Regions from separate parts of the Cupriavidus sp. L7L genome, predicted to be linked through region 3. Evidence: predicted binding sites of a transcription regulator. Region 3 holds the regulator's gene; each other region holds the start of a gene.

The links. The regulator sigma-54, encoded in region 3, starts transcription at its own class of promoters, with help from an activator protein. The targets are predictions, from matches to a motif close to TGGCANGNAANCTGCTTT.
Region 1: the regulator sigma-54 is predicted to act here: its motif matches at 2,844-2,861, upstream of E1J61_RS34540 (PQQ-dependent methanol/ethanol family dehydrogenase).
Region 2: the regulator sigma-54 is predicted to act here: its motif matches at 2,481-2,498, upstream of urtA (urea ABC transporter substrate-binding protein).
Region 4: the regulator sigma-54 is predicted to act here: its motif matches at 1,715-1,732, upstream of E1J61_RS05950 (ammonium transporter).

Annotation. Positions count from the first base shown of each region.
Region 1 is NZ_SMNY01000058.1:20,844-28,342, reverse strand. It holds gene pqqE (pyrroloquinoline quinone biosynthesis protein PqqE) at 1-556, shown strand, start outside; gene E1J61_RS34545 (c-type cytochrome) at 621-941, opposite strand; gene E1J61_RS34540 (PQQ-dependent methanol/ethanol family dehydrogenase) at 1,026-2,777, opposite strand; gene E1J61_RS34535 (ABC transporter permease) at 2,986-3,795, opposite strand; gene E1J61_RS34530 (ABC transporter substrate-binding protein) at 3,806-4,996, opposite strand; gene E1J61_RS34525 (PQQ-dependent catabolism-associated beta-propeller protein) at 4,989-5,993, opposite strand; gene E1J61_RS34520 (ATP-binding cassette domain-containing protein) at 5,990-6,826, opposite strand; gene E1J61_RS34515 (TonB-dependent receptor) at 6,985-7,499, shown strand, end outside.
Region 2 is NZ_SMNY01000009.1:818,174-825,672, reverse strand. It holds gene urtB (urea ABC transporter permease subunit UrtB) at 1-975, opposite strand, end outside; gene urtA (urea ABC transporter substrate-binding protein) at 1,171-2,427, opposite strand; gene cyoD (cytochrome o ubiquinol oxidase subunit IV) at 2,782-3,159, opposite strand; gene cyoC (cytochrome o ubiquinol oxidase subunit III) at 3,159-3,797, opposite strand; gene cyoB (cytochrome o ubiquinol oxidase subunit I) at 3,803-5,776, opposite strand; gene cyoA (ubiquinol oxidase subunit II) at 5,791-6,753, opposite strand; gene E1J61_RS11685 (MaoC family dehydratase) at 7,395-7,499, opposite strand, start outside.
Region 3 is NZ_SMNY01000009.1:109,032-116,530, forward strand. It holds gene E1J61_RS08445 (LON peptidase substrate-binding domain-containing protein) at 1-585, opposite strand, end outside; gene rapZ (RNase adapter RapZ) at 690-1,577, opposite strand; gene E1J61_RS08455 (PsiF family protein) at 1,704-2,036, opposite strand; gene hprK (HPr(Ser) kinase/phosphatase) at 2,215-3,186, opposite strand; gene ptsN (PTS IIA-like nitrogen regulatory protein PtsN) at 3,266-3,721, opposite strand; gene hpf (ribosome hibernation-promoting factor, HPF/YfiA family) at 4,090-4,440, opposite strand; gene E1J61_RS08475 (RNA polymerase factor sigma-54) at 4,489-5,967, opposite strand; gene lptB (LPS export ABC transporter ATP-binding protein) at 6,123-6,923, opposite strand; gene lptA (lipopolysaccharide transport periplasmic protein LptA) at 6,992-7,499, opposite strand, start outside.
Region 4 is NZ_SMNY01000006.1:57,483-64,981, forward strand. It holds gene E1J61_RS05935 (CreA family protein) at 1-305, opposite strand, end outside; gene E1J61_RS05940 (acyl-CoA thioesterase) at 322-807, opposite strand; gene E1J61_RS05945 (HU family DNA-binding protein) at 989-1,270, opposite strand; gene E1J61_RS05950 (ammonium transporter) at 1,764-2,966, shown strand; gene E1J61_RS05955 (mechanosensitive ion channel family protein) at 3,139-3,981, shown strand; gene E1J61_RS05960 (Bcr/CflA family multidrug efflux MFS transporter) at 3,986-5,203, opposite strand; gene E1J61_RS05965 (hypothetical protein) at 5,599-6,195, shown strand; gene mdoH (glucans biosynthesis glucosyltransferase MdoH) at 6,348-7,499, opposite strand, start outside.

The DNA of each region.
Region 1 (7,499 bases), on a different contig from region 3:
GCTTGCGCTGCTGCCCACGCGCGAGCAGTTGCTGGAGGCCGAGGCCGTGGTCAGGGAATACCGCGCGCGCATCGGCAAGCGCTGCCAGGTCCTGTTCGTGGTGCCCGACTATTTCGAGGACCGGCCCAAGAAGTGCATGAATGGCTGGGGCACGACCTTCCTGGGCGTGGCGCCCGACGGGACCGCCCTGCCGTGCCATGCGGCGCGCATGCTGCCGGGGCTGGCGCTGCCGAATGTGACGACGCAGGGGTTGCGCGAGATCTGGCGCGACAGCGAGGCATTCCGCCGCTTTCGCGGCACGGCATGGATGCAGGAACCGTGTCGGTCCTGCGACCACCGCGAGGAGGACTACGGCGGCTGCCACTGCCAGGCCTTCCTGCTGACCGGCGACCCCGCCGCCACGGACCCGGTCTGCGAGCGCTCCGCCGACCACGGCAAGGTCAGCAAGATCGTGCTGCAGGGACGGCTGGCGGCCATGCATCCGCGTGGCGAAGGCGAGCCGATGGTGTTCCGCAGCGATGGCAACTCCCTGCGCCTGAGCGCTGCGCGCAAGTAAAGAAAGCCCGGCGTGGCTCGCGCCAGCCGGGCTTCCGCCCTTCTCCCTCATTCCTCCCGCGTTCCTACCCTGCGTTCAACACCCACTCCGCGAGCTGCTTCGCATCCGCCTCGCCGAGATTCCCATGCGCCGGCATCGGCACCGGCCCCCACACCCCCTTGCCGCCTTCGCGGATCTTCCTGGCCAGCCGCCCGGCTGCCTGGCTGTCCCCTTTGTATTTCGCCGCCACTTCGGCGAAGCCGGGCCCCACCAGTTTCGACTGCATGCCGTGGCAGGCAAAGCAGCCGTTCTTGTCGGCCAGTGCCTGCATCTCGGCCGCCGTGCCCGCCTGCGCCGCGCAAGGCAGCAGTACCGCCGCTGCCAGCGCCATCCATTCCTTCTTCATACCCTTGTCTCGCTGTTTCGTTCTGCCGGCACGCCGGCATCGGCATCGCGATGCCAGCGTGCATGCCCATCGACTAGCCCGCGTTCAGCTCTTGTGCAGCTTGAACACCCACACCGATCCGCCCTGCTCCAGGAAATTCACCCGCTTGGCGACTTCCCCGCCCCACAGCGGCACCGCGCCGCCCCAGCCCGATACCACGGCCACATACTGCTCGCCGTTGTCCTCCCACGTGACCGGCGGCGCCACCACGCCGCTGCCGGTCTGGAACTTCCACAGTTCCTTGCCGGTCCGCGCGTCGGCTGCCTTCAGGTAGCCCTCCGGCGTGCCCCAGAACACCAGGCCGCCGGCGGTGGTCATCGCGCCGCCCCACAGCGGCGCGCCGTTCTTCGCCTCCCAGACGATCTTGCCGGTCTTGGGATTGATCGCGCGCAGCGCGCCGATGTAGTCCTGGTTCAGCGGCTGGATGGTGAAGCCCGCGCCCAGGAAAGCCGCCCCCTTCTTGTAGCTGACCGGCTCGTTCCAGATGTCCATGCCCCATTCGTTGGCCGGCACATAGAACAGGCCGGTCTGCGGGCTGTAGGCCATCGGCTGCTGGTTCTTGCCGCCGAGGAAGCCGGGCGCGGCGAACACGGACTTGCCCTTCTTCGCGTCGGCGACGGCGGCCGGGTCGCCGGGACGGCCTTCGCTGATAAAGTCGGGCCGGCCGGTCTTCAGGTCGATGCCGCTGGCCCAGGTGATCTTCCTGACGAAGGGAAAGGCGTTGACCAGCTTGCCGCTGCGCGCGTCGTTGACATAGAAGAAACCATTGCGGTCGGCCTTGCCGCCCATGCGCTTGCCATCGAGGTCGAAGGTCACGAACTCATTGACGCCGTCGAAGTCCCAGCCGTCGTTCGGCGTGTTCTGGTAGTGCCAGACGATCTTGCCGGTGGCCGGATCGATCGCCACCGTCGACGCGGAGTAGAGATTGTCGCCCTTGCGGATATGGCTGTTCCACGGCCCCGGGTTGCCCGTGCCGAAGTACACCAGCCCGGTGGCCGGATCATAGGTGCCGCCCAGCCAGGTGGCAGCGCCGCCGGTCTTCCAGGTCTCGCCAGGCCAGCTGGCGTTCTCGGCACCGGTCACGCCGATCTCGGTCTTGTTGCCGTCCTTGTCGTACTTGTAGCCCATGTGGCCTTCCACGACCGGGCGCGACCACACCAGTTGGCCGGTTTTGGCATCGCGCGCATCGACGCGGCCGACCACGCCGAATTCGCCGCCCGAGATGCCGGTCAGCACCATGCCCTTGACGATCAGCGGCGCGGCCGTGTACGAGTAGCCGGCCGCGTAGTCCTCCAGCTTTTCCTTCCACACCACCTTGCCGGTCTTCTGGTCCAGCGCCACCAGCTGCGCATCCAGCGTACCGAAGATGACCAGGTTGTCGTAGAGTGCCGCGCCGCGGTTCACCACGTCGCAGCACGGCATGATGCCTTCGGGCAGTCGGTGCTCGTACTTCCACAGCTTGGCGCCGGTCTTCAGGTCGAGCGCGTAGATGCGCGAATACGATGCCGTCACGAACATCTTGCCGTCGTGGATCAGCGGCTGCGCTTCCTGGCCGCGCTGCTTCTCGCCGCCAAACGAGAACGACCACGCCGGCACGAGGTTGCCGACGTTCTTCGTATTGATGCGCGCCAGCGTGGAGTAGCGCTGCCCTTGCGGGCCCATGCCCCACGACAGCACGTCGCCGGGGGTCTTTGCGTCGTTCTCGATCATGGCGTCGGTCACCGCCGCCTGCGCGGCCACGCTGGCCGTAGCGGCCGCGACTGCCGTGGCAACCATCACTGCTCGTAACGTCCTCATTGCCTTCTCCTCTCTTTGTTTTGGTTTCCCACCGGTGCGCCAATGCACCACACACCAGACACGAACACGGCAATTCCCATGCCAATCGGATTGCCGCGCGAGCACGCCGGATGCGGCCGCATTGCGTGCCGGCGGCCGTGTCACCACGCAACACTGCGTTGCACCTGCTCCAGATCTGAACAGCCATCCATGCCGGGCGCGGCACGGTTCAAGCCTGCCCCCGGCGGGCCATGCCGCGCTGCGGGTCGTAGCCGTGCAGCGCCAGTGCAAAGAACACCGCCGCGCAGCCTGCCACCACCGCCAGGCTTACCGGAGCCACCTGCCCGTACAGCGCGAAGCGGATGGCCTCGACCGCATGCGTGAAGGGGTTGAAGCGCGCGAGCTGATAGACGATCTCCGCCCCCGATTCCTGCAGCTTCCACAGCGGATACAGCGCCGAGCTGACAAAGAACATCGGAAAGATCACGAAATTCATGGTGCCGGCAAAGTTCTCGAGCTGGCGCACATGGACCGACAGCAGCAGTCCCAGCGCGCCCAGCATCAGCGCAGCCAGCGCCATGGCGCCGCTTGCAAGCAGCAGGTGCAGCGGCTCGAAGCGGATGCCGAACATCATCGCCACCAGCAGGAACCCGGCCATCTGCAGCAGCGACAGCACCGTGCCCGCCACCAGCTTGCAGCCGAGCAGCCAGCCGCGCGGCAACGGTGCGGTCAGCAGCAGGCGCATCACGCCCATCTCGCGGTCGTACACCATCGCCAGCGACGACTGCATGCCGTTGAACAGCGCGATCATGCCGAGCAGCCCGGGCGCCACGTAGACCTTGTATTCGATGTAGGTCTCATACGGCGGCGCGATCGCGACGCCGAGCGCATTCTGGAAGCCGGCCGCGAACACCAGCAGCCACAGCAGCGGCCGCACCAGCGACGACAGCAGGCGCCCGGGCTGGCGCAGGTACTTGCGCAGCTCGCGCCCGCAGACGGCGCGCAGCGCGCGCCAGCGATGGATCAGCACGGTGGCCATGGGTTGCGCCTTACGAGGACGGGGCGCGGCACGGGGTGTCGGCCTCGTCCGCGCCCAGGGTGTCGAGGTTGTTCTTCGGGTGCAGCACGCCTTCCACCGGTGCCACGGCAACGACGCCGTCGGGGTGCGCCAGCATGACCGGCTGGCGCAACTGGCGGTCCCAGTGCCGGAACGACAGCGGCGGGCCCTTGAAGCCGTCCACCACCACCTTGCCGGTGACCAGCGCCTGTGCCTGCGCGGCAAAGCCGGCCTTCGGCTGCCTTGCCACGCTTTCCGCGATCGCCTTGATGGCCACCCATGCGGCCCAGTCGTAGCCCGTCATCGGTCGCCCCGCCGCGCGCGTGAAGCGCCGGTTGAGCTGCGGCCCGCCATTGCGCTCCCAGGCCCAGTGCCAGGCCTGGGCGCCGAGGCCGCTGGCACCCGCCACGGGGCGCGGCAGCTGCGTGGCATAGGGCACGCCGCGGGCAAACTCGCCGTCGGCATCGGCGACCACCACCACGTCGTAGTCGGTGCCGCTGGTCAGCAGGTTCAGGTTGGCCTGGTCGCGTTCGCGCGGATCGTTGGACAGCCTGAATGTCCGTTGCGCCGACCACGCGATGCCGAAGCGGCGCGCGGACTGGACCAGCGCGTCGCGCTGCGCCGCGTCGCCCGCCGACGGGCCGCTCAGCAGCAGCGCGCGGCGCCACTTGCGCTGCGCCAGGTACTGCATCAGGGCGTCGGCGCGCATGCGCAGGCTGGGCAGCGTGTGCAGCAGCACGGGCGAACAGGCGGCGCCGCGCAGGTCGTCGTCATGGGCCGAGACATTGAACAGCAGGGCCTCGCCCGGCCTGACGGCGGCCGCCGCCTGCCGCACCGACGCGGCCGGCAGGTCGAGCAGGATAAAGCGCGTGCCCTGCCGCGCCAGTGCCGCGACCATAGTCCCGACTTCGGCTTCGCTGCGCGCTTCCTGCGCATCGAGCCTGAGCGACTGGCCCATCGCCTCCAAGGCGAAACGCGCCTCCGACGCCGCCACCTGTGCGCCGTCGAGTGCCCGGCCTTGCGGCTGGCCCGGATAGCGCTGCGCGAGGCGGCGGGGTTCATGGCGTGGATCGCCGGCCAGCGACACCACCGCCACGCGCACCTCTGCGGCCTGCACGGTAGCCGCGAGCAGGCCAAATGCGGCGGCAACCGCCTGGCAGCGCGAGCGCAGGCGTTCAGTCATCGATCGCTACCGAGTGCGGCACCCGGCCCGCCCTGAGGGTTGCGATCGCCTTGCCGCTGGCGGCATCCACCACGCTGACATCGTCCGACAGGCCGTTGGCGACATAGAGCCTGGCGTTGTCGCGGCTCAGCGCCAGCCCCCAAGCGCGCCGGCCGACCAGCACATAGTCCAGCACCCGGCGCGACGCCACGTCCACCACCGCCACGTGATTGGCACGCCCGAGCCCGACATAGGCACGCGTGCCGTCGCTGCTGGCCGCCATCCCCACCGGGGTCACATCCCCGGCGCGGAAGCCCCGCGGCGTGAAGTGGATGGTATGGGCCACCTCCAGCGTATCGGTGCGGATCACGCTGACGCTGGCGGACAACTCGTTCGAGACCCACAACTCCTTGCCGTCGCGCAACAGCAGCAGCCGGCGCGGCCGGTTGCCGACCTGGATATTGCTCACCACCTTGCGCGTGGCCACGTCGATCACGTGGACCAGGTTGGCCACCTCCGAGGTCACGTAGACCCGCTTGCCGTCCGCGCTGACCTTGACGCCCTCCGGCTCCTCGCCCACCTTGACCGCGAACACGCGCCTGCCCGAAGCGGTGTCGTAGGCCGAGAGCAGGCCATCCTCTTCGTTCGAGACATAGAGCATGCGGCCGTCCAGGCTCAGGTCGAACAGCTCAGGGTCGTCGCCCACCGGCAGCGAGGCCAGCGTCTTGCGGCTGGCCACGTCGACCACGTCGACGCGGTGGTCGTCGCTGCAGGCTACATACAGGCGCGCACGATCGGGCGAGAGCTGCAGGTGGCGCGGCCGCTTGCACTGGCGCCACACGGCCAGCTGCTGCCGGCTGCGCGCATCGAAGGCGGCAATGGCATCGTCCTTCTCGCTCGACACGAACACCTGGCCAGTGGCCACGCGCGCCGCTTCGGCCAGCCCGGCGGCCACCAGCAATGCCGTCACCAGCAGCAGCGTGATGGCGAACCACCTGGGAGATGGCATCTGGTTCATGCGGGGACGCTCCTTTCGGGGTTGTTGGCAGAAGCGGCGGCGGAAGCGGCGACAGAAGCGGCCGGTGCCCGCGTCATGGCCAGGAACGCGCTCTCAACGTCGTCGCGCCCGGCCGCGTCGCGCAGCGCCGCCGGCGTGCCATCGAAGCGCACGGTGCCTCGGTCCAGCACGATCACGCGGCCGGCGTGCTCCACCTCCTGCACCAGGTGCGTGGCCCACAGCACACCGGCCTGCGCCTGCGCGGCGAGGCGCCTGGCCATGCCGACCAGCTGCGCCCGCGAAGCCGGGTCGAGGCCCACGGTGGGCTCATCCAGCAGCAGCAGCGCCGGTTCGTGCAGCAGCGCTCGCGCCAGCTCCACCTTGCGCCGGTTGCCGCCGGACAGCTCGCGCACCGGCGCGTGCGCCCGCGCGGCCAGGCCGAAGTCATCGAGCAACCGGGCGATGCGCTGCGTGGCGACACGACGCGGCAGCCCGTGCAGGTCCGCGTGGAAGCGCAGGTTGGCCAGCACCGGCAGGTCCAGGTCGATGGCCGGCTGCTGGAACACGATGCCCAGGCGCGCCAGCGCGCGCACCGGATCGCGCCCCATGTCGTGCCCGAGCATATCGCTGCCCAGCACCGTCACGCGCCCGGCATCGGCGACGAACAGGCCGCTGAGGATCTGGAACAGCGTGGTCTTGCCGGCCCCGTTGGGACCGAGCAGCGCCACGAACTCGCCGCGCCGCACGGTGAGCGAGACCCCGTCCAGCGCCACGCGCGCGCCGAACGCCTTGCGCACGCCCGCGCAGTACAGCGCCAGCGGTGCGTCGGTAGCGGTGATGTCAGCCAAAGCCATGCTCCCGGGATGGTGGTCGGCCTCACAGGTCGGCGTTCCGCGGCAGGCCGGGGGTGTTTCCCGATGCCCGCGGTACGGAACCTGCTCACTCCTCAGCCAGTTCGATTTCAGGTGCCGCCCGATGCAGGCGGCGCCGTGTACGCCCGAGGAGATGCAAGATGCCAGCCAGCCCGTTCCCTGCCGCCCGAAGGCAGGCTTTCCGCCATGCCGCGGCCCGCCGCCGCTGCGCTGCCACGGCCATCGCCATGGCAGCGGCGCTGCTGCTCCAGCGTCCCGCTGTTGCACAACTGGACAGCGCTGCTCAAAAACAGGACAGCGCGGTGCTGCCCGAAGTACTGGTGGTCGCCGCGGCGCCGCTGCCCGGTATCGGCGTCGCCAGCGACCTGGTGCCCTACACCGTGCAGACCGTGCGCGGCGATGAGCTGGACGGAACCCGGGCCGGCAACCTGACCGAGTACCTGGCGCGCAACCTGGCCGGCGTCAACGTCAACGACATCCAGGGAAGCCCGTTCCAGAGCGACATCACCTACCGGGGCTTCCGTGCCTCATCGATCCCCGGCGTGCCGCAGGGGCTCTCGGTCTATCTCGACGGCATTCGCGTCAACGAGCCCTTTGGCGACGTGGTCAGCTGGGACATGATCCCGGAGGCCGCGCTCGCCAGCGTATCGCTGGT
Region 2 (7,499 bases), 710 kb from region 3:
CGCCAGGAACGATGCCGGCAGCGCCGCGGGCAGGTACCACGCGAACGCATCCGGCGCATAGGCGCGGAACAGCGACTGCACCACGTAGGTGGCGTAGGCGCCGATCATCAGGAACTCGCCGTGCGCCATGTTGATGACGCCGATCAGGCCATAGGTGATGGCGAGGCCCAGCGCTGCCAGCAGCAGCACGCTGCCCAGGCTCAGGCCGGCGAACAGGTTGCCGATCAGCTCGGCGCGGCGCTGGTCGCTGCGCAGCTGGTCCAGCGCCTGCTGCGCGGCCAGGCGCACGTCCGCATCCGCTTCGCGGTAGTTGCCGGCGCTGTCGCGCTCGACCAGCGGCGCAAGCTTCTGGCGGCTCTGCGGGTTGCTGTCCGTGGCGAGGATGCGGATCGCTTCGAGCCGCGCATCGTGCGCGCCTGGATCCGCGGGCTCTGCCAGCACCAGGTTGGCCCAGATCACGTCCAGGCTGGCGCGCAGGCCGGCATCGGCCTCGGCCTTGCGCGCGGCTTCCACGGCGGCAAGCGAGGCGCTTTCCGGCTGTTCGCGCAAGGTGCCGATTGCCTGTGCGCGCACCGCGATGTCGGGCGATTGCAGCAGCAGGCTGCTGGCGGCGCTGTCGACCAGTGCGCGCAGGCTGTTGTTCAGGGTCAGGGATTCAAGTTCGTCCGGCTTGACCGTGACGGACTTGCCGGTAATGGCATCGACCACCTTGTCGCCGTCCTGGCGCACCATGCCGACCGACGGCGCATATTGCAGGGTGTCCTCCTGCAGGGCTTTCAGGATCGGTGCAGCTTCAGCGGGCGATGCCTTGGCCAGCGCGGACAGCGCGGCGGTCTTGGCGTCGAAGTCGTCTTCGGCCAGCGGCTTCAGGTCGGCCTGCGTCAGCGCGGCGGCCCACGGCGCTGAGGCCAGCAGCAGCGCTGCCAGCAGGGCGCGCAGCCAGGGCACGACTCGAACGGATAAGGGATTGCGCATAGGAGCTTGCGATTGGCAGGAATGAAGCGAGCTGTTTGTTTGCTCCCCTCTCCCGCGCGCGGGAGAGGGGTCGGGGGAGGGGGCCGGCATCTATGACGAAGTGAACGCCGTCGCATTTGCCAGCGCCCGCCCTCTCCCCCAGCCCCTCTCCCGCAAGCGGGAGAGGGGAGCCGGATAGTGGCAAGCAAACGAGGCTTACATCACCTTGTCCGGCTTCCCTTCATTCCCGGCGATGAACGGGCTCCACGGCTGCGCGCGCACTGCCTTCGGCGTCTTCCACACCACCGAGAACTGGCCATCGCCCTTCACCTCGCCGATCATCACCGGCTTGTACAGGTGGTGGTTCTCGCCCATGGTCAGCGTGAAGCCGTCCGGCGCCTTGAAGGTCTGGCCGTACATCGCCGCGCGCACCTTGTCGGTATCGGTGGTGCCAGCCTTTTTCACAGCCTGCGCCCACATATGGATGCCGACGTAGGTGGCTTCCATCGGATCGTTGGTCACGCGCTTGTCGCCGCCCGGCAGGTTGTTGGCCTTGACCCAGGCCGCCCACTGCTTCTTGAAGGCGTCGTTCTGTGCGTTCTTGACCGACATGAAGTAGTTCCACGCCGCCAGGTGGCCCACCAGCGGCTTGGTGTCGATGCCGCGCAGTTCTTCCTCGCCCACCGAGAACGCCACTACCGGCACGTCCTTGGCCTTCAGGCCGGCGTTGCCCAGTTCCTTGTAGAAGGGCACGTTGGAATCGCCGTTGATGGTCGAGATCACCGCGGTCTTGCCACCCTGGGCGAACTTCTTGATGTTGGCGACGATGGTCTGGTAGTCGCTGTGGCCGAACGGGGTGTAGACCTCTTCGATGTCCTTGTCGGCAACGCCCTTGCTCTTCAGGAAGGCGCGCAGGATCTTGTTGGTGGTGCGCGGGTAGACGTAGTCCGTGCCCAGCAGGAAGAAGCGCTTGGCGCCGCCGCCCTCCTTGCTCATCAGGTACTCCACCGCCGGGATCGCCTGCTGGTTGGGCGCGGCGCCGGTGTAGAAGACGTTCTTGGACATCTCCTCGCCTTCGTACTGCACCGGGTAGAACAGCAGCGAGTTCAGCTCTTCATAGACCGGCAGCACCGACTTGCGCGACACCGAGGTCCAGCAGCCGAAGGTCACCGCGACCTTGTCCTTGCTGACCAGCTGGCGCGCCTTCTCGGCGAACAGCGGCCAGTTGGAGGCCGGGTCCACCACCACCGGCTCCAGCTTGCGGCCGAGCACGCCGCCGCTCTTGTTGATCTCGTCGATGGTCATCAGGGCCACGTCCTTCAGCGACGTTTCCGAGATGGCCATCGTGCCGGACAGCGAGTGCAGGATCCCGACCTTGATCGGTTCCTTGGACTGCGCCATGGCCAGCGGGCTGGTACCGATCATTGCCGCGGCGGCGATGGCCGACAGCTTCAGCATGTCACGTCGTTGCATTTGCAGCTCCCATTTGTGGTGTTAGTAGGGACTACGCTCCCCGGGGTGATGCATCTGCAACTAGCGTGCCACTGCGTTCAACGCGCTGATACCCGCCCCGCCGACGGCAGACGGCGTGCTGGCGCGCCGCGCGGGCTGTGCCGCGCGCTGTGGCCGCGTCCGTGCACCAGAGCTGTGCGGGCGGCGCATGCACCACTCCCGTGCAACGACGCAATTCTGTGCGGACCTCTTGCCGAAGGCGCCAGCCAGTGCGCACCGGCGCACCAGGGCCGGGCACCACGCCGACGGCAGGCGGCGCAAATAAAAACGGGGCCCCTCGCGGGGCCCCGTTTTCCGATGCCAGGACGCCAGTCCTTACATCACCATCATGTTGGTGTTCAGGTTGTGCATGATCCACAGCGAACCCGCCACCACGATCACCAGGATCAGCGCCGTGAACAGCAGCGCGATCACGTTGCTGCGCTGGTCGGACGACGTGTCCAGGTGCAGGAAGTATTTCAGGTGGACCAGGATCTGGACCGCGGCCATGCCGAGGATGATCCACAGGATCATGCCCTTGTCCAGGCTGCCGTCCATCACCAGCTTGAACGGGATCACGGTCAGGATCACCGCGAGGATGAAGCCGATCGCGTAGCCCTTGAAGCTGGCGTGGGTGCTGTGCGAGTCGTGCGCGGCATGCGCGCCATGCGAATCACGAGTGGCGTGCGCCGCCGGTGCGTTGTGTTGTGCCATCACAGATGTCCCATCAGGTAGACCACGGTAAACACGCCGATCCAGACCACGTCCAGAAAGTGCCAGAACAGCGACAGGCACATCAGGCGCTTGCTCAGCGTCGGGGTGATGCCCTTCTTGCCCAGCTGCCACATCAGCACGATCATCCACAGCATGCCGCTGGCGACGTGCAGGCCGTGGGTGCCGACCAGCGTGAAGAACGACGACAGGAACGCGCTGCGGCCCGGGCCGGCGCCTTCGGCGATCAGGTGGTGGAACTCGTTGATTTCCATCGCCATGAACGCCGCGCCCAGCAGGAACGTCACGCCGAGCCAGGTCTGCACGTGCTTGAGGCTGCGGTTCTGCAGCGAGATCATCGCCATGCCGTACGTGATCGAGGAGAACAGCAGGATGAAGGTCTCCACCAGCACGTAGTTGAGCTCGAACAGCTCCTTCGCCGACGGCCCGCCCGCCAGCTCGCCGCGCAGCACGGCGAAGGTGGCGAACAGCCCGGCGAAGATGATGCAGTCGCTCATCAGGTAGATCCAGAAGCCATACACCGTATTGGCACTGGTATCGTGGTGCGCATGGTCATGCGCGTCGGCGTGGGCCGAGGCTCCGGCCTGCGCGGGGATGCGGTCTAGGACTTGAGTCGACATGGTTCTTAGGCCTGCGAAGCAATGCGCTGCAGATGGCGCGTTTCAATCTGCTCGACCTCGGTGGCCGGCACGTAGTAGTCGATATGGTCGTCGTTGCTGCGGTGGATAAACGCCCACACCATGCCCACCAGGCCAACGATGGCCATCCACCAGATATGCCAGGTCAGGGCAAAGCCGAACACCAGGCTGAAGGCGCCGATGATGAAGCCCGCGCCCGTGTTCTTGGGCATGTGGATCTTCTCGTAGCCTTCGGTCGGCAGGGTCTCGCCGCGGGCCTTCATGTCGGCGAACGCGTCCAGGTCACGCACCACCGGTGTGTGCGCGAAGTTGTAGAACGGCGGCGGCGACGAAGTGGCCCACTCCAGGGTACGGCCGCCCCACGGATCGCCGGTCACGTCCGCCAGCTTCTTGCGGTCGCGGATCGACACGACGATCTGCAGCACCTGGAAGAAGATGCCCAGCGCCACGAACACCACGCCCACCACGGCCAGGTACAGCCACGGCGTCCAGGCCGGGTTGTCGGTGTGGTTCAGGCGGCGGGTCATGCCCATCAGGCCCAGCACGTACAGCGGCATGAAGGCGAAGTAGAAGCCGACCAGCCAGCACCAGAAGGCGCACTTGCCCAGGCGCTCATTCAGCGTGAAGCCGAACGCCTTCGGCCACCAGTAGGTGATGCCGGCCAGGTAGCCGAACAGCACGCCGCCGATGATCACGTTGTGGAAGTGGGCGATCAGGAACAGGCTGTTGTGCAGCACGAAGTCGGCAGCCGGCACGGCCATCAGCACGCCGGTCATGCCGCCGATCACGAAGGTGATCATGAAGCCCAGCGTCCACAGCACCGGCGAGGTCATCTGGACCCGGCCGCGGTACATGGTGAACAGCCAGTTGAAGATCTTCACCCCGGTCGGGATGGAGATGATCATGGTCGTGATGCCGAAGAACGCGTTGACGTTGGCGCCCGAGCCCATCGTGAAGAAGTGGTGCAGCCACACGATGAACGACAGCACCATGATCGCGGCGGTCGCGTACACCATGCCCTTGTAGCCGAACAGCTTCTTGCCCGAGAACGTGGAGATGACTTCAGAGAAGATACCGAACGCCGGCAGGATCAGGATGTACACCTCGGGGTGGCCCCAGATCCAGATCAGGTTCACGTACATCATGGCGTTGCCGCCACCGTCGTTCGTAAAGAAGTGGGTGCCGATGTAGCGGTCCAGGCCCAGCAGCGCCAGCGTCACGGTCAGCACCGGGAAGGCGGCCACGATCAGCACGTTGGTGCACAGCGCGGTCCAGGTGAACACCGGCATGCGCATCAGGGTCATGCCCGGGGCGCGCATGCGCAGGATCGTCACCAGGAAGTTCACGCCGGTCAGCAGCGTGCCCAGGCCCGAGATCTGCAAGCTCCAGAGGTAATAGTCCACCCCCACGCCAGGGCTGTAGTCCAGGCCCGACAGCGGCGGATAGGCCAGCCAGCCGGTCTTGGCGAATTCACCGACGCCCAGCGAGACGTTGACCAGCATGGCGCCCGCCACGAACAGCCAGAACGACAGCGTGTTCAGGAACGGGAAGGCCACGTCGCGCGCGCCGATCTGCAGCGGCACGACCAGGTTCATCAGGCCGGTCATCAGCGGCATGGCCACGAAGAAGATCATGATCACGCCGTGGGCGGTGAAGATCTGGTCGTAGTGCTCGGGCGGCAGCACGCCGGTGGCGCCATTGGTGGCGAGCGCCAGCTGGGTACGCATCATGACCGCGTCGGCAAAGCCGCGCAGCAGCATGATCAGGGCGACCAGGCAGTACATCACGCCGATCTTCTTGTGATCGACTGACGTGAACCACTCGTTCCAGAGATAGCCCCACTTCTTGAAATATGTGATCGCGCCTAGCAGCGCGGCACCGCCCAGGGCGACGCCCGCCAGCACGACCATGATGATCGGCTCATGAAACGGAATCGCCGACAAACTCAACTTGCCAAACATCATTGCTCCCAGGATTACGCGCCCGCCGGCAGCTTGGCCGGCGTGGTCATCGACAGCTGCTCTTCACCGAGGGTATTGCGCGACGTGCAGATCGGGCCGCCCTTGAAACCCTTGTCGGCAACCGCAGTGCCGCTGTGGTCCATGTACTTGTGCAGGATGTTGTGGAAGAGCTGGTCTTCCACCTTGCCGTAGTACGTGACCGGCTCCCTCTCGCTGGGCTGTGCCAGCGTCTTGTAGCCTTCAACGCCCAGTTCGGTCGACGAGGCGCGGACCTTGGCGACCCACTCGTCGAACTCGTAGTTCGACATGGCGACCGCCTTGAACTTCATGCCCGAGAAGCCGCCGCCGCTGTAGTTGGCGGACACGCCGTCATACGAGCCGGCATGGTTGGCGATCAGGTGCAGCTTGGTCTCCATCCCTGCCATGGCATACACCTGGCTGCCCAGTTGCGGGATGAAGAACGAATTCATGATCGAATCCGAGGTGATCTTGAAGTTCACCGGGGTGTCGACCGGGAACGCGATCTGGTTGACGGTCGCGATCTTCAGTTCCGGATAGATGAACAGCCACTTCCAGTTCAGCGCCACCACCTCGACGGTGACCGGCTTCTTGTTCGATTCCAGCGGCTTGTACGGGTCCAGGTCGTGCGAGGACTTCCAGGTGATGATGCCCAGCGCGATGATGATCAGGCACGGGATCAGCCACACCACCACTTCGATCGCGGTCGAGTGCGACCAGTCCGGCTCGTAGCGCGCCTTGGTATTGGACGCGCGGTACTTCCAGGCGAACACCAGCGTGAGCACGATCACCGGCACCACCACCAGCAGCATGAGCCAGGTGGCGATCAGGATGATGTTCTTGATATCGACGCCAACCTGCCCTTTCGGGTCGAGCAGCGTCATGTTGCAGCCGGCCAGCAGGAGCAGGCCGAGGCAGGGCAGGAACCGCGTCCAACGCGGCAGTATTGGTTTCTTCATGTCACGACTGGTTTGGTTACACCGCGCTTTGGGCAAAAGCGTGGCTAAACCGCCTGATGCTCGCGCAAGAGGCGTGGGGCTATGGGAAAACCGGAAGGACGTGTCCTTAGCTGGCGTTGCGGTCGGGCGGCGAATCTAACGCCGGAGGACCATGCGGCCTTGCAACGCCATGAACACGGAAGGACAACTGACTGCGCGCGCTGCAGGCCCTGTGGGACCTTGCCGGCGCTGCGGCACCTGGTGGCCGAAACCGCGAACGGTCCCGGCTCAGTACAGCGGCCGGGTAGCGTTGGAATACGAGGTTTTTGCACTTCCCGACGGACTTGCCTTCAGCAACCTGGTGGCAAGCGCGGTTTTCGGCCGGGGAGCGCAACACGTAAAACATCGTGGGCGCGAATGTACCGCAACGCAACATTGAGGGTAAACCCAACGCCACAGAACACAGAGTTCAGATAAACGGACAATCATGTGCTGTCGCCGCATCGCAGCATTTGATTGCCGTCAAGATCACAATTTCGCCTATAAATATGCACAAAGCCGCGCATTGACGCGGCTTTGTGGGTGCGACGTTTTCGTGTGGCATATTGTCGCAGTGCGTCAGAACCTTTGTCGCAGCTCAACGCCACACGGCCGTTTGCCGATCATCCGTAGCGGCGGGAAATCGACTCCGCGACACATACCGGACGCTCGCTGCCCTCGCGCTCGATCGTCACCTCCCAGGTGGACTGGGCACCCGCCAGCTCCGG
Region 3 (7,499 bases):
GGCCTTCAGCGGCACCGGCAGCAGTTCGCACAGCCGGTTGGCGACCCAGCTGGGATCGTCCCACAGGTAAGGCTCATCGAACGGCATCCGGTCGGGCTGCTCGGCATGCAGCCGCGTCACGATGCGGCGCAGCGCGTCCAGGCATTCGCCCAGCAGCTCGAGCTTGCAGTCGATGATGTCGGCGGGCAGCACCTGCGCACGCGCCACCAGCAGGCCGTCGTCGCGGGTCTCGTGGCTGATGATCTGGAAACGCTCGCGCCCGCGCGCGCGGATCAGCAGCACGCCCAGCTGCTCCATGTTGCAATCGACGATTTCGGCCAGGCAGCCCACGGACTCCGGCACGGTCGCCTTGCCTGGCCGCGCCACTTCTTCGCCGCTCTCGATCAGGCAGGCGCCGAACGGCGTGCCGTCGCGCAGGCAGTTGCGCACCATGTCGACGTAGCGCGCCTCGAACACGCGCAACGGCAGCCGGCCACCGGGAAAGAGCACGGTGTGCAGCGGGAACAGCGGGAGGTTGTCTAGCGTCTGCGGCTCGGGGTCGGACCCGGCGGACGAGGTGGGGCGGTAGAGGTCGGTGGAAGACATGCGGTGCCAGCGTGCATAAGGGGATGCAGTGGGATGCCAGAATGCAGCAACGGCGCGCCGCCGGACCGTACGCCGCCGGTGCCCCCAGGCACGCGCGCTTGGCGTCAGCCCGCCGGCGCGAGCTCTCGGTGTCTCACCAGCACATTACCATGCGCGCGGAAATAGTTGGCGAGCCTTTCCGCAATATAGACCGAGCGATGCTGGCCGCCGGTACAGCCGATGGCGACGGTCAGGTAGCTGCGGTTGTCGGCGATGAAGCTTGGCAGCCACTTTTCCACATAGGCGCGGATATCCTCGGCCATCGCCAGCACCATCGGCTGCGCCTGCAGGAAATCGATCACCGGCGTGTCGCGCCCCGTCAGCGGGCGCAGCACCAGGTCGTAATAGGGGTTGGGCAGCGAGCGCACGTCGAACACCATGTCGGCGTCGCTGGGCACGCCGTGCTTGAAGCCGAAGGATTCGAACAGCAGCGTCAGGCGCTCGCTGTCGTTGCGGATCAGCTCCTTGATCCAGCTGCGCAGCGTATTGGTGCGCACATTGCTGGTATCGATGCGGTGCGCGGCCTCGGCCAGCGGGCTCAGCAGCTCGCGCTCCATCTCGATCGCTTCCATCAGCGCGGTGTCGTTGAAGGCGGGCTCGCCGCCGGGGCTTGCCACGCCACCATCGGTGCGGATCGACAGCGGATGGCGCCGGCGCGTCTCGGAGTAGCGTTGCACCAGCGCGTCCGTGCTGGCCGTCAGGAACAGCACCTCGACCTGGTGCTCGCCGGCGAGCGTGCGCACGGTATCGGGCAACTGGTCGAGCGACTCGCGGCTGCGGATGTCGGTGGCAATGCCCAGGTGCGTATAGCCCTGGCTGGAGAGGTAGCGGGCCAGTTCCGGGATGAACTGCGCCGGCAGGTTGTCCACGCAGTAGTACCCCGCATCTTCGAGGACGTTCAGTGCGACGGACTTGCCGGAACCGGAAATGCCGGTGATGAGGATGATGCGCATAGCAACTGAAGCATAGCATCACGTGATGGCCGCGTCATGACAGGGGGATGACTGCGGACCCGGAAACAACGATGGCGAACCTTGCGGTCCGCCATTGCCGTGGTTTGCTTCGGAAGAAGACCTGCTTCAGGCCGACTTCGACAGGCACTCCTTCATGTACGCCTTGTATTCGTCGCCCTTCTTGCCCTTGCCTTCCTTGCTGCAGGCAGCCATCTTTTCCTGCTGGGTCTTGGGCGTGGCGTCCGGCTTGGCCGACAGGCATTGCTTCATAAACGCCTTGCGCTCGTCGCCCTTCTTGTCGCCGGCCTGCGTATTGCAGGTCTTCATCTTTTCCTGCTGCGCGGTGGGCGCCTTGGCGGCGTCCTTTGCCGGGGCGGCCGGTGCCGACGCCGACTGGGCGAAGGCCACGGATGCCAGCAGCGGGGTGACCAGCGCGCACATCGCGATCAGTTTCTTCATGCTCGCTCTCCTTGGTGTGGAAAACATCACGGCCGCACGGTGTCAGGGGCTCGTGGCGGCCTTGGAATGGGCTCGATGCCCATTACAGCACAAAACGGCAGACCGGACGTCGGCGTTGACGGCGGGGGAGGCCGCCGTTGTAAGCAATTGAAAACGCGTGCGCGGGCAATCAGCCCGCTCAGAGCAGGCGGCCCTGGCCGCGCGAGACCGCATCGGCCTGCATCGCGGCGCGCTGGCGGTCCATGAAATCGCGCAGCGTGTCGATGCCGCGCAGGCGCAGGATGGTGTTGCGCACGGCGGCCTCGACCAGCACGGCGAGGTTGCGGCCGGCCGCCACCTGGATCTTGACCATGTGGATCGGCAGGCCCAGCACGTCGAGGTATTGCGAATCGAGCGGCAGGCGCTCGAACTCGCCGTCGTTGCGGCGCACCAGCTGCACCACCAGCTTGATCTTCATCTTCCGCCGCACCGCGGTCTCGCCGAAGATGGTCTTGATGTCGAGCAGGCCAAGGCCGCGCACTTCGAGCAGGTTCTGCAGCAGCGGCGGGCAACGCCCCTCGATGAAGTCCGGCCCCAGCCGCACGAAGTCGACCGCGTCGTCAGCCACCAGGCCGTGGCCGCGCGAAATCAGTTCCAGGCCCAGTTCGCTCTTGCCCAGGCCCGATTCGCCCATGATCAGCACGCCCATGCCGAGGATGTCGAGGAACACTCCGTGCATGGTCACGCGCGGCGCGGAAATGCGCGACAGGTACAGCCGCAGGTGGTCGATCACCGCGGCCGACGACACCGGCGTGGTGAACAGCGGCGTGGAAGAGCGCGTGCAGCGCAGCTCCAGGTCCGGCGGCGGCTCCATGCCGTCGGCCACCACCAGGAAAGGCGGCTCCAGCAGGATCAGCTCGCCCATCTGGCGCTTGCGGATATCGTCGTCCAGCCGCTGGTAGTAGGTGATCTCGGGCTTGCCGAGCACCTGGATGCGGTTGGGGTGGATCAGGTTCAGGTGGCCCACCAGGTCCGCGGCCGAGGTGGCTTCGCGGGCGAATTCCACGTCGAAGGCGCGGTCCGCACCTTCCAGGCCGGCGACCCATGAGAGTTTGAGGTCGGCTGCGTTGTCGTCGAAGATGGACTGGGAGGTGACGCCGGTGAGTTCCATGCGGGTATGACGTGTGGGGCGGTGTGCCAGGCGCTGTGCCTGTCCGGTCTGTGCCGGCCCGTTCAGGTCAATCGGTGAATCAGGGATGCCATTCGGTCAGCAACTGGTGCACGGCTTCGGAAGTGGGCAACGTCGCCAGTCCTTCGCGCATGTCGCGATCCGACAGCAGCTGCGCGATCTCGGACAGGATTTCCAGGTGCTGCTGCGTGGCCTGTTCCGGCACCAGCAGGAAAATCAGCAGCGATACCGGCTTGCCGTCGGGCGATTCGAACGGAATCGGTTCGGCCAGGCGCATGAAGGCGGCCAGCGGCTGCTTGAGCCCCTTGATGCGGCCGTGAGGGATCGCCACGCCGGCGCCAAGTCCGGTGGAGCCCAGTGACTCGCGCGCAAACAGGTTGTCCGTCACGGTGGCGCGCGCCACGCCATGGTTGTTCTCGAAGAGGAGCCCGGCCTGCTCGAACACACGCTTCTTGCTGGTGACGCTGACGTCGAGGGTGATGTTGCCGGGTGGCAGCAATTTGGCCAAACGATTCATGGGCGATGCGCAGGAGTTCAGTTAGCGGGCGGTTCCGCCGTTCCGCCGGGCAGTGTGTGGCTCAGGGGCAGCCGGTCGCCGGCAACGCCGAGGCGTCCGGCCATTATAGAGCAGCAGCCTCCCTGTGATTGTGCAGCGCAGCGCCGCCCGGTTGGCGTCCGCACCTTAACCGGGCGCGGGCAGGATGCGGCCCTGCATGTATGGCGCAGCATACACCCTGCCGCGGCCGTTGCGAACACTCCGTCTCAAACGGGTGACAGGCCCTTTGCGCAGGCGCCACAGCGCCGCAGGCGCAAAAAAGCCGCGCTACGCGCGGCTTGCCTGTTCAGTTTTGATTCAGCGGCCCTCTGCGGGGCCACCGGGCACGCTCATTGCTGCATCTGCGCTGCGGCCATCTGGTACTTGACCGCTTCGCGGTCGTGGCCTTGCACGCGGTCCTTGTAGCGCAGTACCTGACGGTCCAGCTTGTCGACTAGTGCGTCGATCGCTGCATACAGGTCTTCATGATGCGCTTCAACGAAGATGTCCTTGCCCCTGAGATGTAGATTGATTTCCGCATATTGCCGCCTGTCCTTTTCCTTGTGATTGTCGACAGAGAGCAGCACGCTAACGCCAATGACCTGATCGAAATGCCTGACGATTCGCTCCAGCTTCGTTTCCACGTACTCACGCAACGGCGGCGTGATGTCAAGGTGGTGTCCACTGATCTTGAAGTTCATAGCGCTTCTCCTTCTGAAAGAGCCTCACCAGGCAGGCGGTGGGCTCGGCTACAAAGACTTGCGGAGATTCACTGCGGGGATCTTCAGGGCTTCGCGATATTTGGCTACGGTGCGTCGTGCGACAACGAAGCCTTGCTCACCCAGCAGTTCGGCGATGCGACTGTCGGAAAGGGGATTCCTCGGGTCTTCGGCTCCTATCAGTTGCTTGATCAAGGCGCGGATGGCCGTTGATGAAGCCGCGCCACCGGTCTCGGTGGACACGTGGCTGCCGAAGAAGTACTTCAGTTCGAAAGTACCCATCGGCGTTGCCATGTATTTATTGGTCGTCACCCGGGAGATGGTTGACTCGTGTAATCCCAGTGTATCGGCAATCTCCCGCAAAACCAAGGGGCGCATGGCGATTTCGCCGTGCGTGAAAAAGTTCTTTTGACGCTCGACAATGGCCTGCGAGACACGCAGGATCGTGTCGAACCTTTGCTGGATATTCTTGATCAGCCAGCGCGCTTCCTGCAGTTTCTGCTGCAGGCCTGCGGTACCCGACTCGCCCTTGGCGCCGCGCAGGATCTGCGCGTACATGTCATTGATGCGCAGCCGCGGCATCACATCCGGATTGAGCTGCGCGATCCAGCCGCTGCCGCTCTTGCGCACGAACACATCGGGCACGACGAAGTCGGCTTCGGGGCGGCTGTATGCGTGGCCCGGGTAGGGTGCCAGCGAGCGGATCAGTTCATGCGCGGCCTTGAGTGCAGGCTCGTCTACCTGCAGCGCTTTTTTCAGGCGCGTGTAGTCGCGCACGGCCAGCAGCTCGAGGTGGTTATGCACGATGTTCAGCGCCAGCTCGCGCTGCGGATGCTGCAGCCGGCGCAATTGCAGGCCCAGGCACTCGGCCGCGTTGCGCGCGCCGACGCCCGGCGGGTCGAAGCTCTGCAGCAGCGTCAGCATCGCCTGTACTTCCTCGATCTCGAATTCGAGTTCTTCGGGCAGTTCGGCGCAGATCTCTTCGAGCGTCGCGCTCAGGTAGCCGTCGTCGTCGAGCGATTCGATCAGGAAGATGGCCAGGCCCTTGTCGCGCACCGAGATCTTCAGCGGCGTGAGCTGTTCCATCAGGTATTCGCGCAGCGTGGGCTCGGCCTCACGCAGCTGCATCGGCGTCTTCTCGTCTTCGTCGCCTTGCGGGCGGCGCGCGAAATCGTCGAGGCTCCAGTCGCCGCCATAGTCGTCGCCGCTGTTGCTGTCGCCGTAGCTGTCGTCATCGCCCGCGCCCTCGGCGCGCGCCTCGCCGTTGCCTTGCGGTTCGGCCGGTGCCGGCGCGGGCGCGCTCTGCAGGTTGACCGAGCCATCGGCGGCCACGCGCAGCGGGCTTTCGATCCAGTCGTTCTCGCGTTCGAGCAGGGGGTTTTCCGTGAGCGCCTGTTCGACTTCCTGCTGCAATTCCAGCGTCGAAAGCTGCAACAGCCTGATCGACTGCTGCAGTTGCGGCGTCAGTGCCAGGTGCTGGGAGAGGCGGAGCTGTAGCGACGGTTTCATGCGACCTATTTTATGCGCATCTTTCCGTTGTTGGAACGGAAATTGCTATCGATGTCGCGGCTTGATCGACGCCGGCAGTGGGCTGTCCCACATGCAGATGATGGGGGTGAAACCAGGCAGAATCAATGGCCTGCCGCCGCGGGCAGGCCAGTACATCACATGCGGAAGTTTTCGCCCAGGTAGACGCGCCGCACCGATTCGTTGGCGATGATCTCTTCGGGCCGCCCGGCGGCAAGCACGGTGCCTTCGCTGATGATGTACGCGTGGTCGCAGATGCCAAGCGTCTCGCGCACGTTGTGGTCGGTGATCAGCACGCCGATGTTGCGCGCCTTCAGGAAGCTGACGATGCGCTGGATCTCGCCCACTGCGATCGGGTCCACGCCGGCGAACGGTTCATCCAGCAGGATGAAGCGCGGCGACGATGCCAGCGCGCGCGCGATTTCCACGCGGCGGCGTTCGCCGCCCGACAGCGACAGCGCCGGGTTGTTGCGCAGGTGCGCGATCTGCAGGTCGTCGAGCAGCGCGTCGAGCCTGCGGTCGATCTCGGCCCTGGCCAGCGGCTTGCCGTTTTCCACCTGCAGCTCGAGCACGGCGCGGATGTTTTCCTCGACGTTGAGCTTGCGGAAGACCGATGCTTCCTGCGGCAGGTAGGACAGGCCCATGCGCGCGCGTTCGTGGATCGGCAGGCCGCTGATGTGGTCGCCGTCGAGCACGATATCGCCCTCGTCCAGGTTCACCAGCCCCACGATCATGTAGAACGAGGTGGTCTTGCCCGCGCCGTTGGGGCCGAGCAGGCCAACCACTTCGCCGCTCTTCACGTCCAGCGAGACATCCTTGACCACCGTGCGCGAGCCATAGCGCTTCTTCAGGTGGCGCACGACCAGCGTGCTGCCGCCTTCGAGGACGGCCGTGGCTTGGACGGAAGGCTTTTCGGCGATGGTGGCGGTATCGGTCATTGGCAGTCTGGCGTTCAGCGTTTCAGGCGGGGAGGCGGTCCTTGCAAGGCATCGGTCCCCGCGAGGCGTCAGGGTTTGTTGGCGGGCGCGGGCGCCGGCTTCAGGTCCAGCGGCGAGCCGCTGCCCGAACCCTGCGCATTCGGGTTCTGCCGCGGCGACAGCACCGCGCGCACGCGGCCCGACGGATTGGCGGCCGAGGTGTTGTCGCTGCCGCCGGCAGCGGTGTAAAACTCCTTGCGGCTGTCGTAGGTCAGCACCGCGCCGCGGATCTCGTCGAGCATCTTGGCGCCCTGCAGGCGCGCCATGCGCGCGTTGCCGATCAGCTTGGACAGCTCCTGCTTGCCGTCGTATTCGATGCGGTCGCCCCAGCCGTCGATGTATTCGTCGACGCCCTCGCGCTTCTGCCGGATATAGGCCTGCTTGCCAGCCTTGGCGGTGGCCACCGCGAACTGGTAGCCCTCGGGGTCGGTGCGCAGCTCGGCCGCATCCGACTTCAGGATCATCGTGCCCTTGGTCAGCACCACGTTGCCGGTCAGCGTATAGATCTGCTTGACGTCGTCGTAGCTGGCGTTGTCG
Region 4 (7,499 bases), on a different contig from region 3:
AAGACGTTGTCCTGCTGCTTCAGCGGCCCCTTGAAGGCGATGGTCCCCACCTGCCGGCACGCGATCGAGGCTTCCGGCGGGTCTTCCGCCATGCCCAGCTGGCCCTTGATGCCGCCGGTGCGGGCCCGCGACACGTAGCAGGTGATGCCCTCGACCTGCGGGTCGTCATAGGCTTCGATGACGACCTTGTCGGAGCCGGTCACGCGGAAATTGGTGCTGACGCTGCCGATCTCCTCGGCATGCGCGCCGCCCGTGGCCGCCGCGCAGGCGGCCAGGGCCAGGATCGTGCAGGATCGCTTCATCATGGTGGATGGCAACGTGTCAGGTCACCGACGACTTGATGTCGCCGTGGCGCTTTTCCATTTCCTGGCGCAGTGCACGGCGCTGCTGGGCGGCGGCAAAGCGCTGGCGCTCGACTTCATCGCGCGGCTCAAGCGGCGGCACTTCCGCCGGGGCGCCGTTGTCGTCGACCGCCACCATGGTGAAGTAGCAGCTGTTGGTGTGGCGCACCAGCTTGCTGCGGATATTCTCGGTCACGACCTTGATGCCGATTTCCATCGAGCTGCGGCCGGTAAAGTTGACCGAGGCCAGGAAGGTCACCAGCTCGCCCACGTGGATGGGCTGGCGGAACACCACCTGGTCAACCGACAGCGTCACCACGTAGCGGCCCGCATAGCGGCTGGCGCAGGCATACGCGACCATGTCCAGGTACTTCAGGATGGTGCCGCCGTGGACGTTGCCGGAGAAATTGGCCATGTCCGGCGTCATCAGCACGGTCATGGAAAGCTGGTGGGACAGGTCGTTCATGATGCGGGGAGTTCGGATCGGGGGCGCGGATTGCGGGGGCGGTCGCCCGGGCCGGCTGGCGGCATCCAGGCGCCGGCAGTTTAACCCGGATCGGCCCCGCCGTTGCCGGTCATCGCGCACGGCGCGCAAAACAAAAAAGCGGCCTGCCTGGCCGCTCTTTCACGCTGTGGACACAAACTGCTTACTTCTTCTTGTTCACCGCGTCCTTGAAACCCTGTCCGGCGGAAAACTTGACCGTCTTGGCGGCCGGGATCTTGATGGTTTCGCCGGTGCGTGGATTGCGTCCGGTGCGCGCGGCGCGCTTGCCGGCGCTGAAGCTGCCAAAACCTACGAGCGTGACCGAATCACCCTTTGCCACTGCCTTCTTGATGCTGTCCAGCGCTGCGTTGAGCGCGCGCTCAGCGGCGGCGTTGCTCAGTTCTGCTTCCGTGGCGATGGCCGATACCAGTTCACCTTTATTCATGGCTGATTTCCCTTGTTGGTCGTCGTGACCGATGTGCTTGCCTGGCGGCAAAACATCGATCGGCGCAGTCTAATCTGCCCCTTGTGCGTTGAGCAATCCCCAGTGGCACCAATGCAACGAAAAAACCCGCAAATCCTTGCTTGAGGCCGGTTAGCGGGCAATTTCCCGCTCTTTTCGCGCTTGTCATGGGCCCGCTTTGGCTGGCTGCGGCGTTGCGCCGCAAGGCAACGCTGTCACGGGCCCGGACCCGGCAAATGCCCGGAATTGGGGCGTCGCACCAAAACGGGTCAGCCGAACATGCCGGTGAAGCGCCATTCTGGCGCATATCAGGCACGGCGGCCGGCGCCCGGCTCCGACGTCCTGCGGGCCCGGTTCCCTGCGCGCGGCATTCCGGTGCGGATTCCGCCCACTCCGGTGCAGCCGGCACCAGGATGCAGCCGCAACTGGAATGCTTTTTGCATACCCATGCGCCCATTTTGAGCATGAGGTCACTATGGACAACTGGAAGACCGGCACCGACGCCATGTTTATCCTGCTTGGCGCCATCATGGTGCTGGCCATGCACGCCGGCTTTGCTTTCCTCGAGCTAGGCACGGTGCGCAAGAAAAACCAGGTCAATGCACTGGTAAAGATTCTGGTGGATTTCGCAGTTTCCACGATTGCCTATTTCTTTATCGGTTACACCATTGCCTACGGCGTGCAATTCATGTCCGGGGCAGAAACGCTGGCCCAGAAAAGCGGTTACGACCTGGTCAAGTTCTTTTTCCTGGCGACTTTTGCCGCCGCCATTCCGGCGATTATCTCGGGCGGTATTGCCGAACGTTCGCGCTTCAATCCGCAACTGGTCGCGACCTTCGTTCTGGTCGGTTTTGTCTATCCCTTCTTCGAAGGCATTGCGTGGAACCAGCGCTACGGGGTGCAGGACTGGATCACACAGGTTGCCGGCGCGCCGTTCCATGACTTTGCCGGCTCGGTGGTCGTGCATGCGCTGGGCGGCTGGATCGCGCTGCCGGCGGTGCTGCTGCTCGGCGCGCGGCGGGGGCGCTACCAGAAGGACGGGCGCATCAGCGCCCATCCGCCTTCCAATATCCCGTTCCTGGCGCTGGGTGCGTGGATCCTGGCAGTGGGCTGGTTCGGCTTCAACGTGATGAGCGCGCAGACCGTCGACAAGATCAGCGGCCTGGTTGCAATCAATTCGCTGATGGCGATGGCCGGTGGCACGCTGGCGGCGTGGGCCGCCGGGCGCAATGATCCCGGCTTTGCCTACAACGGCCCGCTGGCCGGGCTGGTGGCGGTATGCGCCGGTTCGGACCTGATGCACCCGCTGGGCGCACTGATCACGGGCGGAGTTGCGGGCGCCCTCTTCGTCTATATGTTTACGCTGGCGCAGAACAGGTGGCATATCGACGATGTGCTGGGCGTCTGGCCGCTGCACGGGCTGTGCGGCGCCTGGGGCGGCATCGCCGCGGGCATTTTCGGGGCCAGGGCACTGGGCGGGCTGGGCGGCGTGTCGCTCGGCGCGCAGCTGATCGGCACGGTGCTGGGGATCGTGGTGGCGCTGGCGGGTGGCACGCTGGTATACGGCGCGCTCAAGAAGCTGGTCGGCATCCGGCTCGATGCCGAAGGCGAGTTCAACGGCGCGGACCTGACGCTGCACCGCATCTCCGCCACGCCGGAGCGCGAAACCAACTGGTAAGGCGGTTGCGCCGCCCGGCAGCGCCTGGGCAAGCTGGCCTGCCGGCCCGCTTGCCTTGACAATTATTTGCTTGCACTTCGAGGCACGGCATTCCAATAATTGCCGTGCCCACGTATTGCGCCGCGTCAGCGCGCAGGGCTGCACCACTCACCCAAACCGAGAGGACACGCCGATGGATGCCACGACTTTCGACAACCTCAAGACCCTGGTGGTCGCCTATGCCACGCAGTTCGGGGTCAAGATCCTGGCAGCCCTAGCGTTCTGGGTCATCGGCCGATGGCTGATCCATTTTGTCGTACGGATGGTGCAGAACGCGCTCGGCAAGCAGAAGGTCGACCCGACGCTGCTGCGCTATGTGGGTTCGATCGTCACGGTCACGCTGAATGTGGTGCTGGTGATCGGCATCCTCGGCTACTTCGGCATCCAGACCACCACCTTCGCCGCGCTGATTGCCGCCGCCGGTGTGGCCATTGGCATGGCATGGTCGGGACTGATGTCGAATTTCGCGGCCGGCGCGTTCCTGGTGGTGCTGCGGCCGTTCAAGGTGGGTGACTTCGTTACCATTGGCGGCGTCACCGGCACGGTGCGCGAGATCGGGCTGTTCGCCACGTCGCTCGATACGCCGGACAACGTGCAGACCGTGATCGGCAATAACAAGATCTTCAGCGATACCATCCAGAACTTCACCGCCAATCCGTACCGGCGCGTGGAACTGAAGGCCCAGCTGGCGGGCAGCACCGACGTGGCCGATGCGGCGGCGCTGCTCAAGTCGCGCATCGCGCAGATCCCGAACGTGCTGCCGGAACCCGCGGTCGACGTGGAGATCCTGGAATTCACGCTGGTCGGGCCGGTGCTGGCGGTACGCCCGCATTGCCACAACGACCATTACTGGCAGGTGTACTTCGACACCAACCGCATCATCCGCGAGTGCTTCGGCCAGGCCGGCTATGCCGCGCCCATGCCGGCACACATGGTGATCGTACAGCAGGCCGCCGCCTTGCAGCAGGCCGCCTGATTCGTCAGGCAGCCGCCCGGCCAGCGCCGGAGCTGCCGTAGTAACGCATCAACACCGCGCCAGCGCCGCATAGCGCCATCACCACGGCCAGCGGCAGCGCGGTGCCGTCGCGCCACACGCTCACGGCCGCGCCGCCGAGCGTGCCCAGCGAAAACTGCAGCGTACCCATCAGTGCCGAAGCCGTGCCGGCGCGATGCCCCTGGTGCGCCAGCGCCAGCGCCGAAGCATTGGGCGTGACGCAGCCCAGCGCACCGATAAAGACGAAGAATGCCGCCAGCAGCACCGGCAGCGTCGCCAGCCCGGCCAGCGCCGCCACGGCCAGCACCGCGCCCGCGGCGCAAGGCGCCAGCAGCGCCCGTCCCAGGACCTGGTCGAGCGTGCGACCGTGCACCAGCCGGCTGTTGAGCTGCGACATGACGATCAGGCCCAGCGCATTGGCGCCGAACACGAAACCATAGTGCGACGGCGCAATGCCGTGCAGCTCGATCAGCACGAACGGCGAACCCGAGATATACGCGAACATCCCCGCCGACCCGAAACCGGCCGACATCGAGTAGCCGACGAATTCACGGTCGCGCAGCAGCTCGCCGTAGCTCCTGGCCACGGTGCCAAGCCGCAGCGGCGCCGCCTGGCGCCGGTCCAGCGACTCCTCCATGCGCCAGTGCACCAGCAACAGGATGGCCAGGCCGGCCGCCGCCAGCACCCAGAAGATCGTGCGCCAGCCGGCCGCCGTAAGGATCGCGCCGCCGATGACCGGCGCGAGGATCGGCGCCAGCCCCATCACCAGCATCAGCGACGAAAACGCGCGCGCCGATTCATGGGCCTCGAGCCGGTCGCGGATCACGGCGCGCGCCATCACCATGCCGGCGCAGCCGCCCAGCGCCTGCAGGAAGCGCCACAGCATCAGCGTCTCGGCATTGCGCGCCAGTGCGCATCCGATCGCCGCAACCACATAGAGCCCCAGTCCCAGATACAGCGGCGGCTTGCGGCCAAAGCGGTCGCTGAACGGCCCGTAGAACGCCTGCCCCACGGCAAGGCCGACCAGGAACGTGCCGAGGGTCAGCTGTACCTGGCCGATATCGACGCCAAGGTCGCCCGCCAGCGCGGGAAAGCTCGGCAGGTACATGTCGATCGACAGCGGCGCGATCGCCATCAGCGAGCCGCATATCAAAAGCCAGGCGGGAAAGCGCGCGGTCGAGGCAGCGCTCGGGGAACGGGACATGGAAGAAATCCGGTGCATGCGGTTGCGTGGCGATCACCGCCGCGGGCGATGCCGGGGCGCGGCTGCAAGCCGTTGGAAAGGGGCAATTGTTGCACAACATAACGAAAGCGATGCCGCAGCGGGTTGCACAGGTTTGAAGCACTCGTTCAGGAATATTGCCCTGCCAAGGTCGGGTTCGATGAAGTTGGCAGGATTGGCAAACTTGCCAGATGGTGGAATCAAGCGAGCATCTGACCGGAATGTGCACTGACGCCATGATGGCAGGCGTGGCGTGCCTTTCACGCCTGGCAAGGTGAAGGGTACAATGCCAGCCTGTCGGCGTGAGTGTCGCGTGACATGCGCGGCCGGCCTCGCAGAGACGGACGACAGTACCGCTCCCGGCAACGTTAGCCTGCATGAGAACACGACACACGCCGATTTCCGCTTCGCCTGGCCTGGCCACCCCTGCATGGGTGGCCGCGCTGCTGTTGCCGCTGGCGCTGCATGCGGCACCGGTGCCGGTGCCGGCGCGCAATGCCGCCGCGGCGTCGGCGCCGGCTGCCGCGGTCGACGAAGCCGAACCCCTGTCGCGCATGCTCAAGGGGGCGGCCACGGGCCAGAATACCGGGGCCGCCGGCGTGCCCGAACTGTTGCGCAATACCACGCGCCCCGACAACGTGCTGGCGCGCGCCTGCCGCCAGCTCAACGATGCCCTGCCGATCGAAATCGACGGCGAAACGCGGCTGCGCCGCTGCCAGTCGGTGCCCGGCAAGCACGTGCTGTTCCAGCTGGAACTGACTAATTACCGCGGGCCGATGCTGGATCTCGCCAGCTTCGAGGTCAACTATGCCGCGCCGCTGCAGCGCAATATCTGCGCCAACCGCGACGTGGAAATCCTGACCAAGCTCGGCGTCAGCCTGATGTTCCGCTACATGACCCGCAAGGACCGCGGAGAGCGCCGCATCGGCGATGTCTACATCAATGCGCCGATCTGCACGTCGGCGCTGCGCTGAAGCCGCAACCCGCCAGGAAACAAGAATCGATTGCAAATGACACCACGGTAATGCCGATGGGTGCCGGTTGGCGGTGGTCGGTGCCGGTACCGTCGCCAGCAAAAAAATGGCCCGCATCAGCAGGCCATTTCTTGGTCAGCAGGCAATCGGCGTCACGCCGCGCGCGGCCGCAATGGCAGCACGTTGGCCGCCCTGCGCACCAGCATGCGCGTATCTTTCCAGCCGGCATCGGCCAGCGGCGAACCCCACACCAGCTCATGCAGCCGGGCCAGCGCGAACGGGTTGCCCAGCAGCAGGTGCTTCTGCGCCGGTGTCAGCGCACGCGGACCATGGGTCAGCGCATGCTCGACCAGCGTTTCGTGGCGCCGGCGTGCCGCTTCGGGCTGCACCGGCCGCGCCGTCGCGGTCGCGCACATCAGCGCATTGGTGACCGGGTCCACCACCGCATCGACAAAGTCAGGCGTGTCCGCGGCGTTCTCGACATGCTGCTGCGTCTCGACGATCTCGCGCGGCACCAGCGTTTCTTCCGGGATCATGAACAGGCCCGCATTGCGCGAGGCACGGCCCAGCGACACGCGCGACAGCATCACCGACAACGGGATCGACATTGCCAGCGACCCGACGATCGGCAGCAGCCACAGCACGTACGACGGGTTCAGCCAGTAGACCAGACCGCCCCACGCAAACCCCAGCGCGGTGTGCCAGCCGTGACGGCGGAACGCCTCGCCCCAGGTGGTCTCGGCGTCTTCGCGCGGCGGCGATTTCCACGAGATGCCCCAGCCGCTGTAGGCGGCAATCACAAACTTGGTATGGAACAGCATCCGCGTAGGCGCCAGCAGCGCTGACAGCAGCACCTCGACCAGCATGCTGGCAAAGAGCTGCACCGCGCCGCCGTAGCGCCGCGCCTGCTTCATCAGCAGCACCACGCTGGCGAGCTTGGGCAGGAACAGCAGCGTGGCGGTCGCCGAGAACAGCGCCAGCGCCTTCTCCGGGTGCCACTCGGGCCAGGTCGGGAACAGCTGGTACTGCTGCGTGAAATACTCCGGCGGCACCAGCGCATGCTTGGCCAGCATCGCCGTGGACAGCAGCAGGAACAACAGCCACAGCGGCGCCGACAGGTAGGCCATGATGCCGGTCAGGAACACCGCGCGGTGCACCACGTGGAAGCCCTGCTTGAGCCACAGCCGGAAATTCATCAGGTTGCCCTGGCACCAGCGGCGGTCGCGCTTGACTTCGTCGAGCAGGTTCGGCGGCAGTTCTTCGTACGAGCCCTCGAGGTCGTACGCGATCCACACGCCCCAGCC